Regions from separate parts of the Kitasatospora sp. NPDC036993 genome, predicted to be linked through region 3. Evidence: riboswitches for the same ligand, from Rfam matches in the RefSeq annotation. Region 3 holds a riboswitch; each other region holds the start of a gene.
What was found. A riboswitch is a leader RNA that binds a small molecule or an ion and turns the genes downstream of it on or off. The one in region 3 is predicted to bind cobalamin.

Region 1: it holds a riboswitch for cobalamin, as region 3 does, so the genes downstream of both, ACZ7C5_RS33050 (cobalamin biosynthesis protein) here and metE (5-methyltetrahydropteroyltriglutamate--homocysteine S-methyltransferase) in region 3, are expected to answer to the same signal.
Region 2: it holds a riboswitch for cobalamin, as region 3 does, so the genes downstream of both, ACZ7C5_RS15400 (FecCD family ABC transporter permease) here and metE (5-methyltetrahydropteroyltriglutamate--homocysteine S-methyltransferase) in region 3, are expected to answer to the same signal.

The regions. Positions count from the first base shown of each region.
Region 1 covers NZ_JBVJRP010000021.1:79,697-82,957, reverse strand. Annotated here, with positions in the region: gene ACZ7C5_RS33055 (cobyric acid synthase) at 1-1,009, opposite strand, end outside; gene ACZ7C5_RS33050 (cobalamin biosynthesis protein) at 1,006-1,995, opposite strand; cobalamin riboswitch at 2,119-2,249, opposite strand; gene ACZ7C5_RS33045 (alpha/beta hydrolase family protein) at 2,654-3,261, shown strand, end outside.
Region 2 covers NZ_JBVJRP010000006.1:325,299-328,559, reverse strand. Annotated here, with positions in the region: gene ACZ7C5_RS15420 (amino acid ABC transporter ATP-binding protein) at 1-16, shown strand, start outside; gene ACZ7C5_RS15415 (CGNR zinc finger domain-containing protein) at 177-764, shown strand; gene sodX (nickel-type superoxide dismutase maturation protease) at 761-1,219, opposite strand; gene sodN (superoxide dismutase, Ni) at 1,397-1,792, shown strand; cobalamin riboswitch at 1,860-1,998, shown strand; gene ACZ7C5_RS15400 (FecCD family ABC transporter permease) at 2,121-3,200, shown strand; gene ACZ7C5_RS15395 (ABC transporter ATP-binding protein) at 3,197-3,261, shown strand, end outside.
Region 3 covers NZ_JBVJRP010000031.1:41,015-44,275, forward strand. Annotated here, with positions in the region: cobalamin riboswitch at 1-188, shown strand, start outside; gene ACZ7C5_RS36800 (acyl-CoA thioesterase) at 445-939, shown strand; cobalamin riboswitch at 1,009-1,253, shown strand; gene metE (5-methyltetrahydropteroyltriglutamate--homocysteine S-methyltransferase) at 1,410-3,261, shown strand, end outside.

The DNA of each region.
Region 1 (3,261 bases), on a different contig from region 3:
CGCCGAGGAGCGGCAGCCCGGCCGCCGCCCGCGCCCTCAGGGCCGGCTCCAGGCCGCGTCCGCGCAGCCAGGCGAGGTCCGCGACGGTGGCCCGGGTGCCGGGCAGCACCACCAGGTCGGCGTCGGCCAGCTCCTCCGGCCGGGTCGCCCAGCGCACCAGCACGCCCGGCTCCTGCGCGAGCGCGTCCAGGTCGGTGAAGTTGGACAGCCGCGGGAAGCGCACCACGGTCACCCGCAGCACGTCCGCGCCGAGCGGCCCGCGGCCGTCCACCCGGTCCACCACGGTGGACAGGTCCAGCGAGTCCTCGGCGTCCAGCCACAGCCCCGGCAGCATCGGCAGGGTGCCCAGCACCGGACGGCCGGTCAGCTCGTGCAGCATCTCCAGCCCGGGCGCCAGCAGCCGCGCGTCGCCGCGGAACTTGTTGACGAACCAGCCCGCCACGTGCCGCTGGTCCTCCGCCGAGAGCAGCGCCAGCGTCCCGTACATCGCCGCGAAGACCCCGCCGCGGTCGATGTCCCCGACCACCACCACCGGCAGGGCGGCGGCCGTGGCCAGGCCCATGTTGGCGATGTCGCGGTCGCGCAGGTTGATCTCGGCGGGCGAGCCGGCGCCCTCGCAGACGACCACGTCGTAGCGGCGGCGCAGGTCGGCCAGGCACTCCAGGGCGCGCTCCAGCAGGACGGGCTTGCGCTCGCGGTAGTCCAGCGCGCCCACCTCGGCGACCGCTCTGCCGAGCAGCACCACCTGGCTGCGGCCGTCCGCGCCCGGTTTGAGCAGCACCGGGTTCATCGCCGCCTCCGGCTCCACCCGGGCGGCCTGCGCCTGCATCGCCTGGGCGCGGCCGATCTCGGCGCCGCCGGCGGTGACGAAGGAGTTGAGCGACATGTTCTGCGCCTTGAACGGCGCGACCCGCACACCCTGGCGGACGAGCCAACGGCAGATCCCGGCCGTCACCACGCTCTTGCCCGCGTCCGAGGTCGTCCCCGCGACCAGCAGCGCGTTCGTCATGCCCTTCCCCTCTTCTTCCCCAGGAACGCCCGCAGCAGGACGTGCCCCGCGACCGTCGTACCCAGCGCCAGTGCGCCCACCCGCCGGGACAGCGCGCAGGCCCGCTCGATGTCGTCCACCGTCACCGGGCGCAGCTCCGCGCCCAGCACCGGACGGTGCTCCACCCGCTCGCCGTACCGGAGCGTCCCGCCCAGCCGAACGCCCACCGCGCCGGCGAAGGCCGCCTCCGCCTGGCCCGCGTTCGGGCTCGGATGCGCGGAGCCGTCCCGCCGCCAGACCCGCCAGGCCGTCCTGGGCTCGGGCGCGGCGGCCACCGTCAGCAGCGCCGTCAGCCGGGCGCCCGGCCAGCCCGCCAGGTCGTCCAGCCGGGCCGAGGCCCAGCCGAACCGGGTGTGGCGCGGCGAGCGGTGGCCCACCATGGCGTCCAGGGTGTTCACGGCGCGGAAGGCCAGCAGACCGGGGGTGCCGGCCAGGGCGCCCCAGGTCAGCGCGTTCACCACGGCGTCGGCGGTGTTCTCGGCCACCGACTCGACCACCGCCCGGGCGATCTGCTGCTCGTCCAGTGCGCTCGGGTCCCGTCCGCACAGGTGCGGCAGCCGCTCGCGGGCGGCCGCGAGGTCGCCCGCGGCCAGCGAGCGGCCGATGGTGCGGGCCTCCCGGGTCAGCGAGGTGCCGCCGAGCACCGTCCAGGTCGCGGCCGCCGCCAGCGCCGCCCGGCCCAGCGGGCGCCGGCCCACCGTACGGTCCAGGGCGAGCGCGCCCGCCGCGACCGCGCCGACGCACAGCGCCGTGTACCCGGCTCCGGCGGCGCGGTCGTCGCGCCACAGCCGTCGCTCCAGGGCGGTCGCGGCGCTGCCGAAGGCGGCCACCGGGTGGCCCCGGCGGGGGTCGCCGAAGCGGGCGTCCGCGGCGTGGCCCGCGACGGCGCCGAGCGCGAACGCGGCGGCGCGGGTCAGCGGGCGCGGGGCCGACGTGGGTGGGGCCACCGGGCGCGGGGTCAGCGGGCGCACGGCGGAAGGCAGCTCGAAGTCCGGCGGGGCGGGGCAGCCTGCATCGGGTGCGTGTCCTCACTCAGGGTCCGCGCCCTGGATCGACGTGACGGGGGCGAGAGTCTCCTGGCTTCCGGGTCGGACGCACCCTCGGAGCCTTCCAGCGGCCTTCGACGGCCCGCCGTGGCGATGTTCCGAGCGTGCTCCCCGGTGACAGTGGCGGGACCGCGCCGGACTTCCACCGGCTTCCTCTCCATGCCCTCCGTTTGGCCCCAGGATCCCATCACGGGCCAGAACCGGGAGTCAACCGAGGTCACGGAGGGGTTGGTCACACCCGGACATCGCTGACGCCCCCTCCGATCGCCCGGCCCGGCACCGGCCCGGTCCGCTCTCGCCGGCTCCCGTCGCCAGTCTCGCCACTCCCACCACTCTCGTGACTCTTGTGACTTTTCACCGGGACGAGCCCGTCCCCTTCCGCCTGGGTACCTCCGATCGCCCCCGTCCTCCTCGCCACGGGCTTCTGGCACCTCCTCAGCACCGCCGGGGCATCGCCCGCATGACCCGGATGGCCCAGTCCGGTGGCCGGGCGGGCGGGGCGCCGGTGAACTGGTGCCCGAGCACCGTCCGGTGCGTGAGCAACAGAGCGGGGAGCGAAATGCGTTGGGGAACCGCCGCCGTCGTGGCGGCCGCCGCGGTCGGGGCCGCCGTGCTGGTGGTCGGCCGCCGGGCCTCCGAGCGGATGGTCCGTCCGGCGACCGCCGTCCAGGAGTCCGGGCCGGTCGTGGTCCGCGGTCTCGCTCCCGGACGGATCACCTTCTCCCGCGGTCCCGAGAGCCTGCGCCCCGGCCGCTGGGCGGTCGAGTGGGCGGACGGCGGGCACGCGGTCGTCGAGGAGGTCCTGCACCGCGACGAGCAGAGCGTCACCCGCCGGCTGGTCCGCGCCGACCTGGGCACCCTCACCCCCGGCACCGAGGTTCGCTTCACTCCCCGCGTCCACCTCGGCGACCCCACCGAGGCGCTCGGCCTCGCCTTCACCGACACCACGGCGGACGGCGAACTCGGCGCCCTGCCCGCCTGGCGACTCGACGGCCGGCGCGGCACCTGGGTGATCCTGGTGCACGGCCCGGAGTCCGACCGCGGACAGACCCTCCCGGTGCTCCCCGTCCTCGACCGGCTCAGGCTGCCCGTCCTCGCCGTCACCTACCGCGGTGACGAGGGTGCCCCCGCCTCCCCGGACGGGCTCAGCCACTTCGGCGAGACCGA
Region 2 (3,261 bases), on a different contig from region 3:
GTCCAAGGTGCTCTGAACCCGTGCCCCAGGCGCCCGGCAGGCCTCCCCTGCCGGGCGCCGACCGTTTTCCGCCCGGGCCGTGGGCCGCAGCCGCCGCCCGGGCCGTAGGGTGGAGTCCCCGCCCGGGTAATAGGCTGGAGGCAGTAAGCCCGTTACCGCATTCTGGAAGGACCCCTGTGGAGCTCGCCGCGTACGCCGATCTCGCCGTTCGGCTGGTGAACACCGAGGAGCCCGAGCGCGGCACCGACGCGCTGACCTCCGTGGAGGCGGTGCGCGGCCTGTTCTCCGACTCCTCGCGGGCCGCCACGCTCGCCGACGAGTCCGACCTGCCCAGGCTCCGGGCCGTGCGGACCCGCCTGCGCGGGGTCTTCGAGGCCGCCGCCGAGGGGGACGAGATCCGCGGCGTCGACCTGCTGAACAGCCTGCTGATGGAGTACCCCGTCAGCCCGCTGATCTCCGGGCACGACTTCCTGGACGACGCCGGGCGGCCGCGCTGGCACCTGCACCTGGCCGACAACTCGCCCACCGCCACCGCGCACTTCAGCGCGGTGGCCTGCATGGGCCTGGCCGTCCACCTGACCGAGCTGGGCGCCGACCGGCTCGGCATCTGCCAGGCCGCGCCCTGCCGCAACGCCTACCTGGACACCTCGACCAACCGCTCCCGCCGCTACTGCTCGGACCGCTGCGCGACCCGCGCCAACGTGGCCGCCTACCGGGCCCGCAAGCGCCAGGAGGCCGCGGCCGGGGCCGGGGCCGGGGCCTAGGGTTCCTCGACCCACACGCCGAACCGGCGGGCCAGGCCCGGCAGCCGGGCCAGCCGGGGGGTGAGCAGCAGCCGCTCCAGCCGGCGGCCCGGCGCCAGCCAGACCGGGTCGGGACGCAGCCGCAGCAGCACCCGGCCGAGCACCAGCTCGTCCGGCACGGCGCCGTAGCTGCGGCTGTCGCTGTCCACCGGACGGTTGTCGGACAGCAGCCACCAGCCCTCGGCCCGGCGCCCGGCGGCCCGCTTCACCACCAGCAGGTCCTGCTGGAACGGGTGCCGGAAGAGCACCACCGCGCCCGGCCGGACCGGCGCGCCGTAGCGGACCAGCAGCCGGTCGCCCTCGCGCAGGGTCGGCACCATGGACGGCCCCGCCACGTCGACCAGCCCCAGCGGCAGCACGCCGCCCCGGCCCCGCCGCCCCGCTCCGGCGCCCTCCGGCCGCGTGCTCCGCGCCACGGCTCCTCCTCCCGCTCGGCCCGCCCCCAGTCTGCCGTACGGGCCGTCACCTGTTCGATGTCCGGATTGGCCCGTTTCCTGGTCCGTCTTTCGCCCTGGGCCCCCCGCCCGATCGCGAAACCGGGAGGACGGAGGGGTAATCTCGGGCGCGGGAAGACGATCTAAGGAAGGACTCCCATGTTCTCTCGTCTGTTTGCACCGCGCGCCACCGCCCACGCCCACTGCGACCTGCCCTGCGGCGTGTACGACCCGGCGCAGGCCCGGATCGAGGCCGAGTCCGTCAAGGCCACCCAGGAGAAGTACCAGGCCAACGAGGACCCGCACTTCCGCGCCCGCGCCGTCATCATCAAGGAGCAGCGCGCCGAGGCCGTCAAGCACCACATCTCGGTGCTGTGGAGCGACTACTTCAAGGCTCCGCACTTCGAGAAGTACCCGCAGCTGCACCAGCTGGTCAACGACACCCTGAAGGCCGCCTCGGCCGCCAAGGCGTCCACCGACCCGGCCACCGGCCAGGCCCTGCTGGACCTGATCGCCGAGGTCGACAAGATCTTCTGGGAGACCAAGCAGGCCTGAGCCTGACGCGTCGCCAGCCGACCGCCCCCGTCCGCACCGCCGGACGGGGGCGGTCGTGCGTTCACGTCCAGCCCTGCCCGGTAAGGGTTGCCTGCCCTGAGTGGCTGTTATGCTGCCAGGGCGTCCGAGGGGGAAGTCCGGTGTGAATCCGGCGCTGACCCGCAACGGTGAGCACGGCCCGTACCCGCCCGTACGGCCGCGCCAGCCCGATCGCCCCCGGCCGCTGACCTCCCGACAACTCGCCGCGGACTGCGAGGGGACCGGCGCCCCGGCACGCCCCGGCACGCGCCCGGCCCGGCGCACCCGCGGCCCGAGGCAAGGCGCACCCGTGAACCGCGCACCCGCAGACCGTGCAGCCGGCCCGCCCACCCGCCGGATACCCGTCGTCCCGCTCGCCGCCGGCCTCGCCGCCGCGCTGCTGCTCTCGCTGGTCTGCGGAGTCGCCCTCGGCTCCTCCGGGCTCGGCCTGCCCCGGGTGCTGCGACTGCTGGGTGCCGGGCTGACGGGCGGCCGGCTGGAGGCGGACGAGGCGGCCGCGTACGCGATCGTCTGGGAGATCCGGCTGCCGCGCACCGTGCTGGCCGCCGTGGTCGGCGCCGGACTCGCCGCCTGCGGGGTCGCCGTCCAGGCCCTGGTGCGCAACGCGCTGGCCGACCCCTTCGTGCTCGGCATCTCCTCCGGCGCGGCCGTCGGCGCCAACGCCGTGCTGCTGTTCGGCGCCTTCGCCTCGCTCGGGGTGTGGGCGATCTCCGCCTCCGCCTTCGGCTCCGCGCTGGCCGCCATGACGCTGGTGTACCTCGCCGCCCGCACCGCGTACGGGCTCACCCCGCTGCGCCTGGTGCTCACCGGCACCGCCCTGTCCTACGGCTTCTCCGCCGCCACCACCCTGATGGTCTTCGCCGCCGACCGCGGCGAGGCCGCCAGGGACGCCATGATGTGGCTGCTCGGCAGCCTCGGCGGCGCCACCTGGGGCAAGGTGCCGATCGCCGCCGTCACCGTGCTGGCCGGCCTCGCCTACCTGGCCTGCGCCGCCGGGCGGCTGGACGCGCTCGCGATGGGCGACGAGACCTCCGCCTCGCTCGGCGTGGACCCGGACCGGCTGCGCCGCGAGCTGTTCGTGGTGACCGCCGCCGTCACCGGCACCGTGGTCGCGGTCAGCGGGGCGATCGGCTTCGTCGGACTGCTGATGCCGCACCTGGCGCGGATGCTGGTCGGCGCCGGGCACCGCCGGGTGCTGGTGATCGCGCCGCTCGCCGGGGCGCTGCTGCTGGTCTGGGTGGACATCGCGTCGCGCACCCTGCTGGCGCCCGCCGAACTGCCCGTCGGGGTGTTCACCGCGGTGCTCGGCGTGCCCGCCTTCCTGATCATGATGCGCCGCCGCGGCCAGGCCTTCGGAGGCACCCGATGACCGACGTGACCACGCCGTCCGAAGCGGCCGGAGCCACCGGCCCGGCCCTGGCCCAGGACCT
Region 3 (3,261 bases):
GCGGGGTGTCGCAAGAGGGAACCCGGTGCGAGTCCGGGACTGCCCCGCAGCGGTGAGTGGGAACGACCGCCGTCATGTGCACCGGCCCGGAAGCGGGCCCGGGAAGCGACGGCCAGTAGGTGCCCGTCCCGGTTCGGCCGGGAGGGCGTGCCCACGAGTCCGAAGACCTGCCGCTGCCCGCGTGCCGTGCCGGCCCGCGGTCCCACCAGGACCCCGAGGGCGGGTCGACGGTGCAGGCGGGACGTGTCCGGACCGCTGCCTGCCCCTTCGCGTGCCCGGGGTGTGCGAAACCGCGAAGGAGAGTTCCGTGAAGCGGAACACCGACCACGATCCCCACGAGCCCGTACGCCGTGGACACCGGCCCGGGCCCGACGGCCCGCGGAGCCGGCACGCCGGGCGTCCGGCCGTGGCCCCGTCCGGTGCCCCGAAGGGCGGGCCGTCGCTGTGACCAGCCCCTCCGCGCTCTCCCGCACCCCGGCCGAGTCCGCGGTGACCCTGGCCCACATCATGAGCGACCACGACACCAACCTCTACGGGACGGTGCACGGCGGCGTGATGATGAAGCTGATCGACGACGCGGCCGCCGCCGCCGCGGGCCGGCACGCCGGTGTCACCGCGGTCACCGTCTCGGTCGAGGAGATGTCGTTCCTCGCGCCCGTCCGGGCCGGAGACCTCCTCACCGTCCGGGCCCGGGTCGACCACGTCGGACGGACGTCGATGGACGTGTCGGTGGCGGTGACCTCGGAGCGGTGGAACCTCACCGGGCCCGTCACCAGGGTGGCGACGGCGCACCTGGTGTTCGTGGCGGTCGACGCCGAGGGCCGGCCCCACCGGGTCCCGGAGCTGCTCCTGGAGAGCGCCGCCGACCGGCAGCGCGGCCGGGTGGCACGGGAGCGGCGGGCCCGCAGGACCGAGCCGGAGCTGGAGCCCGCCGAGTAGCGGCCCGCGACGACGTCCCACCATGCGGACGCCTTTCGAGATTTCCGCCTCGGCGCCGCCGGTTTGCCCCTAAGCTGACGGAGCAGCTGGTTCGCCCTGTCCGCCAGGCAGGCGCGTCGCAAGAGGGAACCCGGTGACGCCTTTCGACTGGCCAGTCCGGGACTGCCCCGCAGCGGTGAGTGGGAACGACCGCCGTCATACGCACTGGGCCCGGGAACGGGTCTGGGAAGCGACGGCCAGTAGGTGTCCGCCCTGGTGAGGCCGGGGAGGGCGCGCCCACGAGTCCGAAGACCTGCCACTGCCCGTGCGCGACCGTTCGCGTGCGGCCATCCGGTGACCTCGTGGGCGGGTCGGCGACCATACCTGGCGGGGCCGTGCGCGTGCACGGGTATCCGTCCGGTTCGTCATCCCTTCGCGTCCTCGTGCCGTCACCGGGCACTTGAGGAATCAGGCTCGCGAAGGAGAGTCCCTTGACCACGAAGTCCGCAGCCGCGGCGAGCGTCGCCACCGTGCACGGCTACCCCCGCCAGGGCCGCAACCGTGAACTGAAGAAGGCGATCGAGGGGTACTGGAAGGGCGCCGTCCCGGCGGAGGCGCTGCTGGCGACCGCCGCCGACCTGCGCCGGACGAACTGGGCGCAGCTCGCCGAGGCCGGGATCGAGGAGGTCCCGACCGGCGACTTCTCGCTCTACGACCACGTGCTGGACACCACCGTGGCCGTCGGCGCGATCCCGCTCCGGCACCGGGAGGCGGTGGACGCCGACGCGCTGGCCGGGTACTTCGCGATGGCGCGCGGCACCCAGGACGTCGCGCCGCTGGAGATGACGAAGTGGTTCGACACCAACTACCACTACCTGGTCCCCGAGTTGGGGCCGGACACGGTGTTCGCCGCCGACCCGGCGAAGGCGGTCGGCGAGCTGCGGGAGGCGCTGGCGCTGGGCCACACCGCGCGGCCGGTGCTGGTCGGCCCGGTGACGTACCTGCTGCTGGCGAAGCCGGCGCCGGGAGTGGCCGAGGACTTCCAGCCGATCACGCTGCTGGACCGGCTGCTGCCGGTCTACGCCGAGCTGCTCGCGGCGCTCAGGGCCGCGGGGGCCGGCTGGGTGCAGCTGGACGAGCCCGCGCTCGTCCAGGACCGCACCCCGGCCGAACTCAACGCCGCCGCCCGCGCCTACCGCGAGCTCGGTGCCCTCACCGAGCGGCCCAAGCTGCTGGTCGCGAGCTACTTCGACCGGCTCGGTGAGGCGCTGCCGGTGCTGGCGAAGGCACCGGTCGAGGGCCTGGCGCTGGACTTCACCGGCCCGGCCGCCGCGAACCTGGACGACCTCGCCGCGGTCGGCGGACTGCCCGGCAAGCGGCTGGTGGCGGGGGTGATCGACGGGCGCAACATCTGGATCAACGACCTGGAGAAGTCGCTGGCGACCCTGGCGACCCTGCTGGGCCTCGCCGGCACGGTCGACGTGGCGCCGTCCTGCTCGCTGCTGCACGTGCCGGTCGACGCCGCCGCGGAGCGCGACATCGACCCGCAGATCGCCCGCTGGCTGGCCTTCGCCCGGCAGAAGGCCGGCGAGGCGGCGCTGCTCGCCCGGGGCCTGCGCGAGGGCACCGGCGCGGTGACGGCCGACCTGGCCGCCAACCGCGCCGACCTGGCCTCCCGGGCCGGCTCGCCGATCACCCGCGACCCGGCGGTGCGCGCCCGCGCCGCCGCCGTCACCGCCGAGGACGCCCGCCGGGCCCAGCCCTACCCCGTCCGGGCCGAGGCCCAGCGGGCCCGGCTGGGCCTGCCGCTGCTGCCGACCACCACCATCGGCTCCTTCCCGCAGACCACCGAACTGCGCACCGCCCGCGCCGACCTGACGGCCGGACGGATCGACGCGGCGGCCTACCGGGAGCGGATGGAGGCCGAGGTCCGCGAGGTCATCGCGTACCAGGAGAAGGCCGGCCTGGACGTCCTGGTGCACGGTGAGCCCGAGCGCAACGACATGGTCCAGTACTTCGCCGAGCAGCTCACCGGCTACCTCGCCACCCGGCACGGCTGGGTGCAGTCGTACGGCACCCGGTACGTGCGGCCGCCGGTGCTGGCCGGCGACATCTCCCGCCCCCACCCGATGACCACGGAGTGGTTCCGCTACGCCCAGGGACTCACCGAGCGCCCGGTCAAGGGCATGCTCACCGGCCCGGTCACCATGCTCGCCTGGTCCTTCGTCCGCGACGACCAGCCGCTCGCCGACACCGCCCGGCAGGTCGCCCTCGCGCTGCGCGACGAGGTGACCGACCTGGAGGCGGCGGGCGCGGCCGTCGTCCAGGTCGACGAGCCGGCCC